Regions from separate parts of the Yoonia rhodophyticola genome, predicted to be linked through region 2. Evidence: riboswitches for the same ligand, from Rfam matches in the RefSeq annotation. Region 2 holds a riboswitch; the other holds the start of a gene.
The links. A riboswitch is a leader RNA that binds a small molecule or an ion and turns the genes downstream of it on or off. The one in region 2 is predicted to bind glycine.

Region 1: it holds a riboswitch for glycine, as region 2 does, so the genes downstream of both, AABB31_RS13205 (D-amino acid dehydrogenase) here and gcvT (glycine cleavage system aminomethyltransferase GcvT) in region 2, are expected to answer to the same signal.

The regions. Positions count from the first base shown of each region.
Region 1 is NZ_CP151767.2:2,357,834-2,361,244, forward strand. Features, by position in the region: gene AABB31_RS13200 (SPFH domain-containing protein) at 1-603, opposite strand, end outside; gene AABB31_RS13205 (D-amino acid dehydrogenase) at 646-1,887, opposite strand; glycine riboswitch at 2,008-2,102, opposite strand; gene AABB31_RS13210 (NUDIX hydrolase) at 2,166-2,615, opposite strand; gene AABB31_RS13215 (DNA polymerase IV) at 2,641-3,411, shown strand, end outside.
Region 2 is NZ_CP151767.2:3,327,901-3,331,311, reverse strand. Features, by position in the region: gene gcvH (glycine cleavage system protein GcvH) at 10-369, opposite strand; gene gcvT (glycine cleavage system aminomethyltransferase GcvT) at 385-1,509, opposite strand; glycine riboswitch at 1,670-1,754, opposite strand; gene AABB31_RS17815 (iron-containing alcohol dehydrogenase) at 1,778-2,923, opposite strand; gene AABB31_RS17810 (aldehyde dehydrogenase family protein) at 2,927-3,411, opposite strand, start outside.

The DNA of each region.
Region 1 (3,411 bases), 970 kb from region 2:
TGCTTCGGTCACTTGCGCACGGCGGGCACGCTCGGCGTTCAACTGCTGCAACATGGCAGCGCGGGTGGCAGCATCCAGGTTCACATCCAGGATTTCGGCACGGGTTACTTCGATACCCCAATCATCAACCTGCTGGGCGACCTGTTCGCGCACAGCGTCAATCAGGTTGGCGCGATTGGCCTGCACCTGATCCAGTTCCATGCGACCAATCTCGGACCTGACAATGCCCGCCACCGTTGTTGAAATCGCGCCATCAACGTCACGAATGCGGTAAACCGTCTTTTCCGGCTCAATAATGCGATAGAAGACACTGGTTTCGACCTGAACAAGCACGTTGTCAGACGTAATGGCGTCTTGCGTCATGGATGGCAGCTGGCGTTCAAGGATCGACACCTTGTGCCGAACGCGGTCCAGAAATGGCACGATCAGGTTAAACCCTGGCCCCAGAACCGAACGTAGTCTTCCCAGCCGTTCAACGACATATTTTTCGGATTGCGGTACAATCCGGATACCGGCGAGAATGCAAACAAGAACAAAGATTGCAGCCGCAAAATACAGCAGCTCCATTCCACCAAAATCAGCCATGAATTGTTCTATCGTCATATATCTGTCCCTTTATTGTTATGCATGACAGATATGCATGCACTAAGCTGATTTCAATGTATGCAACGGCATACTGTTGCCTTTGAACCGGGCTGCAACAACTGCACCAATCGTATCAGCGGTCGCCGGGCTCAAGGTCCAGCCAAGGTGGCCATGCCCTGTGTTATAGAAAACACGGTCCTTTTTTCCGGGGCCGACACGCGGCATCATATTGGGCATCATCGGGCGCAATCCGGCCCAAGGAATACAGTTTTCGGTTGATACGTCTGGAAAATGCTCTTCGCACCATTTGATCAGCGGACGCACGCGGCGATCCAGAATGTCGCGGTTTTCGCCGTTAAATTCAGCCGTACCTGCAATCCGCAAACGGGTCTTTCCCAACCGCGACGAAACGATCTTGGCCTTATCATCCAAAAGGGAGGTATTTGGCGCTGCCGCCTGACTGGCCGCATCATCAAGGTTCACGGTGATCGAATAGCCTTTCACCGGGTAGATATTCACCCGATCACCCAACATATGGGCGAATTTCCGGCTGGCGACACCGGCCGACACCACAATCCCGTCAAACCGTTCTTCGTGGTTGCACTCGACATAGACGCCATCATCCCTGACATGCAGATCCGTCACAGGCGCGCCAAGCTTAAAGACAACACCCTGTTTCTTCAGCCAATCCGCCAGACCCATGGTGAACTTGTGGATATCACCGGTGCTGTCGCTTTCTGTCCAGAACCCGCCGATGATGTCACCACGCAAGGCGGGCTCGCGGGCCATGACCTCGTCTACAGTCAACTCATGCCGTTCCAACCCGCCTTCGGCGAGCAGGCCGTTGACCATCCGGGCATGGGTCAGGTCTTTTTCTGTCTTGTAGAAATGCAGAATACCCGCGGGGCTGAAATCAAAATCCACACCGGATTTTTCTGCCATCTCGGCCAGCCCGGCACGGGCGGCAACGGCCATACCGGCTGTCTTGATCGTATTTGTCTTGTAACGCGGAATATTGGCCAGAAATTCGGTCATCCAACTGACCTTGTGCCAACCGGGGCGGGGGTTCACAAACAGGGGCGCATCGCCCTGCAACATCCATTTGAGCCCCTTCAGAACAGTAGACCACTGGTTCCAGACCTCGGCATTCGAGGCGCTTAACTGGCCGCCATTGGCAAAACTGGTTTCCATACCCGCATAGCGCTGGCGATCAAAAACCGTCACGTCAAATCCGCGGACATAAAGGGAATAGGCCGTTGTTACGCCGGTAATCCCGGCACCAAGTACTGCAATCGAAGGCATGGCATTTCTCCGCCAATGGCGCTTGCGCGCATGTGCCCCCGCCGTCTGCTGTACCTGAGAGATTCACCGCATGTGCGGCTTGCTCCTTCGGCGGACCTTGCGGTCTCTCTTCGGCGTGTTGCACCCCAACCGGTTCATTTGCCTGAGAGTGACCGGGGCGGTTGCTCCTTCGGCGACGGTTTTGGAATCGGGCCGTTCTCTCCCGGATGGCGTGTTGCTTGGGCTGCTCTTAGACGGACTGCAGGAAAACGCAATTCACATGTTTGCAACAAATAAGATCAGATTGGCCGGTCGTCGGGCAATCCGCCTGTATCTGCCTGCCATGCGGCCAGACGCGCGCCGTAGGACGGCACCCGATCACGCAACCCAACAAAGGTATCCAGATCGAACAGTGCCCAACGTTGCCCCTCGTCACCAAAAACGATCCGGCTGGCCATCACAGCTGGCATCTGTGCAACAAAGAACGCATTCCACAAGCGCGGGTCAGTCGACGAGCGGAACGCGCTTTGCCACAACACGGCATCCTCAGACAGGGTCAATCCCAACTCCTCGTGCAGTTCCCGCGATACGGTCTGAAACGGCGTCTCATCCCCCTCACGACCACCACCGGGCAGGTCCCACAGGTTCGGATAGTGGATATGGGCAAGGTCGTCACGCAGGATGCTTACCAGCTTGCGCCCAAGGAAAAGCGCGACTTTCGCACCCTGATGGTGACCCGTTGTTTCCACCTGCCGCGCTCCCTATCATAACGCCATGCCCGCACTTTGCCGTGACTGCCTTTCAACATTTGACAGCGAACAGCGCTGCCCGCAATGTCGTAGCCCCCGGGTGACACGGCATCCGGAATTGTTTGACCTGTCCATCGCGCATATGGATTGCGACGCATTTTATGCCAGCGTCGAGAAACGCGATAATCCCGGGCTAGCCGACAAACCTGTGATCATCGGCGGCGGCCGGCGCGGCGTGGTCTCAACGGCCTGCTATGTGGCCCGGATCAAGGGGGTCAGGTCGGCAATGCCGATGTTTCAGGCGCTCAAGCTTTGCCCAGAGGCCGTCGTGGTGCGCCCCCGTTTTGACGCCTATGTCGAGGCATCCCGCGCCATTCGTGCGATGATGGATGCGCTGACGCCGGTCGTCGAACCCCTGTCACTGGACGAGGCGTTCATGGACTTGACCGGCACCGCCCGACTGCATGGCGCACCCCCTGCTGTCATGCTCGCCAGACTGATCAAGCGGATGAAGACCGAGCTTGGCCTGACCGGCTCTATCGGGCTGAGCCACAATAAATTTCTGGCCAAGGTCGCATCCGACCTCGACAAGCCGCGCGGCTTTTCCATCATCGGCAAGGCAGAGACCACGGCATTTCTGCGCCCCAAATCGGTGCGCCTGATCTGGGGGATCGGCCCTGCGGCGCAAACAAGTCTGAACAATGCGGGCATTCGCACCTTTGATGATCTTCTGCGCTGGGACCGGCGCGATCTGCATGACCGATTTGGCGGCATGGGTGAGCGTCTTTATGCGCTG
Region 2 (3,411 bases):
TGCGGTCTCCTAGCCAATCATCGCGTTATAGGCGGCTTCATCCATCATCGCGTCAAGCTGCGCGGGGTCGGACGGTCTGATCTTGAAGAACCAGCCGGCGCCAACGGCGTCACTATTGGCAAGGCTTGGGTCATCAACCAGTGCGGTATTCACTTCGGTAATTTCGCCATCAATCGGCGCCAGAATGTCCGAGGCCGCCTTGACGCTTTCGATCACGACAATCTCGTCATCTTTGACAACTGTGTCGCCAACTTCGGGCAATTCGACAAAGACCAGATCGCCCAATTGCGTTGTCGCGTGTTCCGTAATGCCAACAACATAAACATCGTCCTCGGCGCGCAGCCATTCATGTTCTTCGGTGTATTTCATCATGTCTCTCCCTTGCTATCTTTTGAAATTGGCTGGCGTGAACGGCATCTTTGTGACCGTCAGCGGTTGGCGCTTGCCCCGCAATTCACCATAGATGGTCTGGCCGATTGTCGTGTGATCCGCCGCGACGTACCCCATCGCGACCGGTCCGCCGACCGTCGGGCCAAAGCCGCCCGAGGTGACGGCACCAATCGGATCACCCCCGTCCGCGCCTGCAAACAGGGGCACGCCTGCGCGCATGGGCGCACGGCCTTCCGGCAGCAACCCGACCCGCTTGCGCGTTGCGCCATTGGCCAATTGTTCAAGGATCCGCACAGCCCCCGGAAAGCCCCCTGCCCGGTCACCACCAGCGCGACGCACCTTTTGGATCGCCCATGTCAGCGCCCCCTCAACCGGGGATGTGCCGGCATCAATATCGTGACCATAAAGACAAAGCCCGGCTTCCAACCGCAGCGAGTCGCGCGCGCCCAACCCGATCAGTTCCACATCCGGATGCGCCAGAAGCGCGCCTGCGATATCTTCGGCTGCCGCGGCAGGCACCGAAATCTCGTACCCGTCCTCACCCGTATAGCCCGAGCGTGACACCCAGGCCGCCACACCGTTCAAATCAAGTGTTGCGACATCCATGAATGTCATCGCCGCTGCCCGCGGATCCAGTGCCGCCAGAACATCCTGCGCCATTGGCCCCTGCAACGCGAGCAATGCGCGATCGGCGATCTCGGTCACTGTCAGCCCCGGTTCCAGCGCCGCTTTCATTCGGGCAATGTCAGCAGCTTTGCAGGCCGCATTCACAACCACAAAAATGTGGTCCCCCCGATTGGCCAGCATCAGATCATCATAAATCCCGCCTGCGTCATTTGTGAAAAAGCCATAGCGCTGCCTGCCTTCGGCAAGCCCCAGAATATCGACAGGCACAAGCGCTTCCAGTCCGCGAGCGGCGTCTGCATAACGGGGGCCGCGCACACTCACCTGGCCCATATGGCTTACATCAAAAAGACCGGCCTTGGCGCGGGTATGAAGGTGTTCTTTCATCACGCCCAGCGGATACTGGACCGGCATGTCATAACCGGCAAAAGGAACCATCTTGGCCCCGTTTGCCAGATGCAATGCATGCAGTGGCGTGGTCTTGAGGTCTGACATCGCGCCCTCGCTTTCTTCAAGCCAGCGAGATTTCAGATCAATCAAGCGGCACCACATTTGCGCAGGGTCAGACCTGCGCGCCAGTGCCTCCTCTGTCCGGGCGCCTGAGATCGTTATCCCTTCGGCGGGTGCATGTGGCACCACTCTCCAGAGTTGTCGTTTCCCGATATCGGTCCTGTAGCCTGAGAGTTTCCGAGGCGGTTGCTCCTTCGGCACCAGTGGTCTGGTTCTCCCGATATCTCGTTGAGATGTTTCCTATCGGAAACGCCTACAGACAGGCAAGTAACAATTTGCGTGTGTTGTCCGCCGTCATGGTTATGGGGTTCCCGCCGGTACTGGGATCGTTCAGCGCGCCTGCAACAATCCGGTCGATATCAGGATCGGTCACACCCAGCCCGCCAAGGGTTTTGGGAATTGCAAGTGAGGCATTCAATTCATCAACATAGGCGCAGAACCCGTCAAAACCGCCTGCAATCCCCAGATAATCGGCCGCCTGCCCGATTACTTTTGTGATGGCCGGTTTGTTGAACTGCAGGACTGCCGGCATGCAGACTGCGTTCGTTGTCCCGTGATGCGTATGATACATCGCGCCAATGGGGTGGGACAGCGCATGTATCGCGCCCAGCCCCTTTTGAAAGGCCGTGGCCCCCATCGCCGCTGCTGACATCATATGCGCGCGGGCCTCGATATCCGCGCCATCCGCATAAGCGCGCGGCAGGTAGTCTTTGACCAACCGCATCCCTTCCAGCGCCATCCCCTGCGACATCGGGTGGTAGTGGGGCGAGCAGAACGCCTCGACACAATGTGCGAATGCATCAAGGCCGGTTCCGGCGGTGATGAATTGCGGCATGCCAACCGTCAGCTCGGGGTCACAGATGACAACGCTTGGCAGGAATTTGGGGTGAAAGATAATTTTCTTTTCTGCGGTCTCGGAATTGGTGATGACCGACGCGCGCCCGACCTCTGACCCTGTTCCGGCAGTTGTGGGGACGGCTACGATAGGGGCAATGGCATCGGCATCCGCGCGGGTCCACCAATCGCCGATATCCTCAAAATCCCATAACGGGCGGGTCTGGCCCGCAAGAAAGGCCACAAGCTTGCCCAGATCCAGACCAGAGCCGCCCCCGAATGCAACCACCCCGTCATGTCCGCCGTCCTTGAAGGCCTGCACACCGGCGGCGGCGTTTTTTTCATTCGGGTTCGGGTCTACATCTGCAAAGATCGCGCGGCCAAGGCCCGCAGCCTCTAACAGATCAAGCGTGCGCGTTGTAATCGGCATATCCGCCAGCCCCCTGTCAGTGACCAGCAGCGGCTTGGTGATGCCGGCCGCCGCGCAGGCATCGGCGATCTCGGCGATGCGCCCTGCGCCAAAACGCACGGCAGTGGGGTAGGACCAATTTGCAGTAAGTGACATCTGTCAGGCCTTCTTGAGATGGTAGGATTTCGGGCGGGTCAGGTTGTGATAGCCGATCACAGACAGGCCGCCGCCGCGACCGGTATCTTTGCAGCCGGTCCAGCACAGACCCGGATCAAGGTAATCTGCCCGGTTCATAAAGACCGTTCCGGTGTCGATCTGATCCGCGATCGCTTCGGCACGGGTCACGTCCTGTGTCCAGACCGATGCGGTCAGACCGAAATTGCTGTCATTCATCAGCCGGACCGCTTCGGCGTCATCCTTCACGGGCATGATGCCCACAACCGGGCCAAAGCTTTCATCGCGCATCACGCGCATGTCGTGGGTCACATGGGTCAGGATCTGCGGGGACAGATACGCCCCGCCATCATCTTCGGCAAAAGTCGCGATATGGGCCTTGGCGCCTTGCGCAGTCGCCTCGGCGATCTGGGCGCGCACTTCATCGGCAAATCGTTTATGCGCCATGGGCCCAAGCGTGGTCTCGGGAT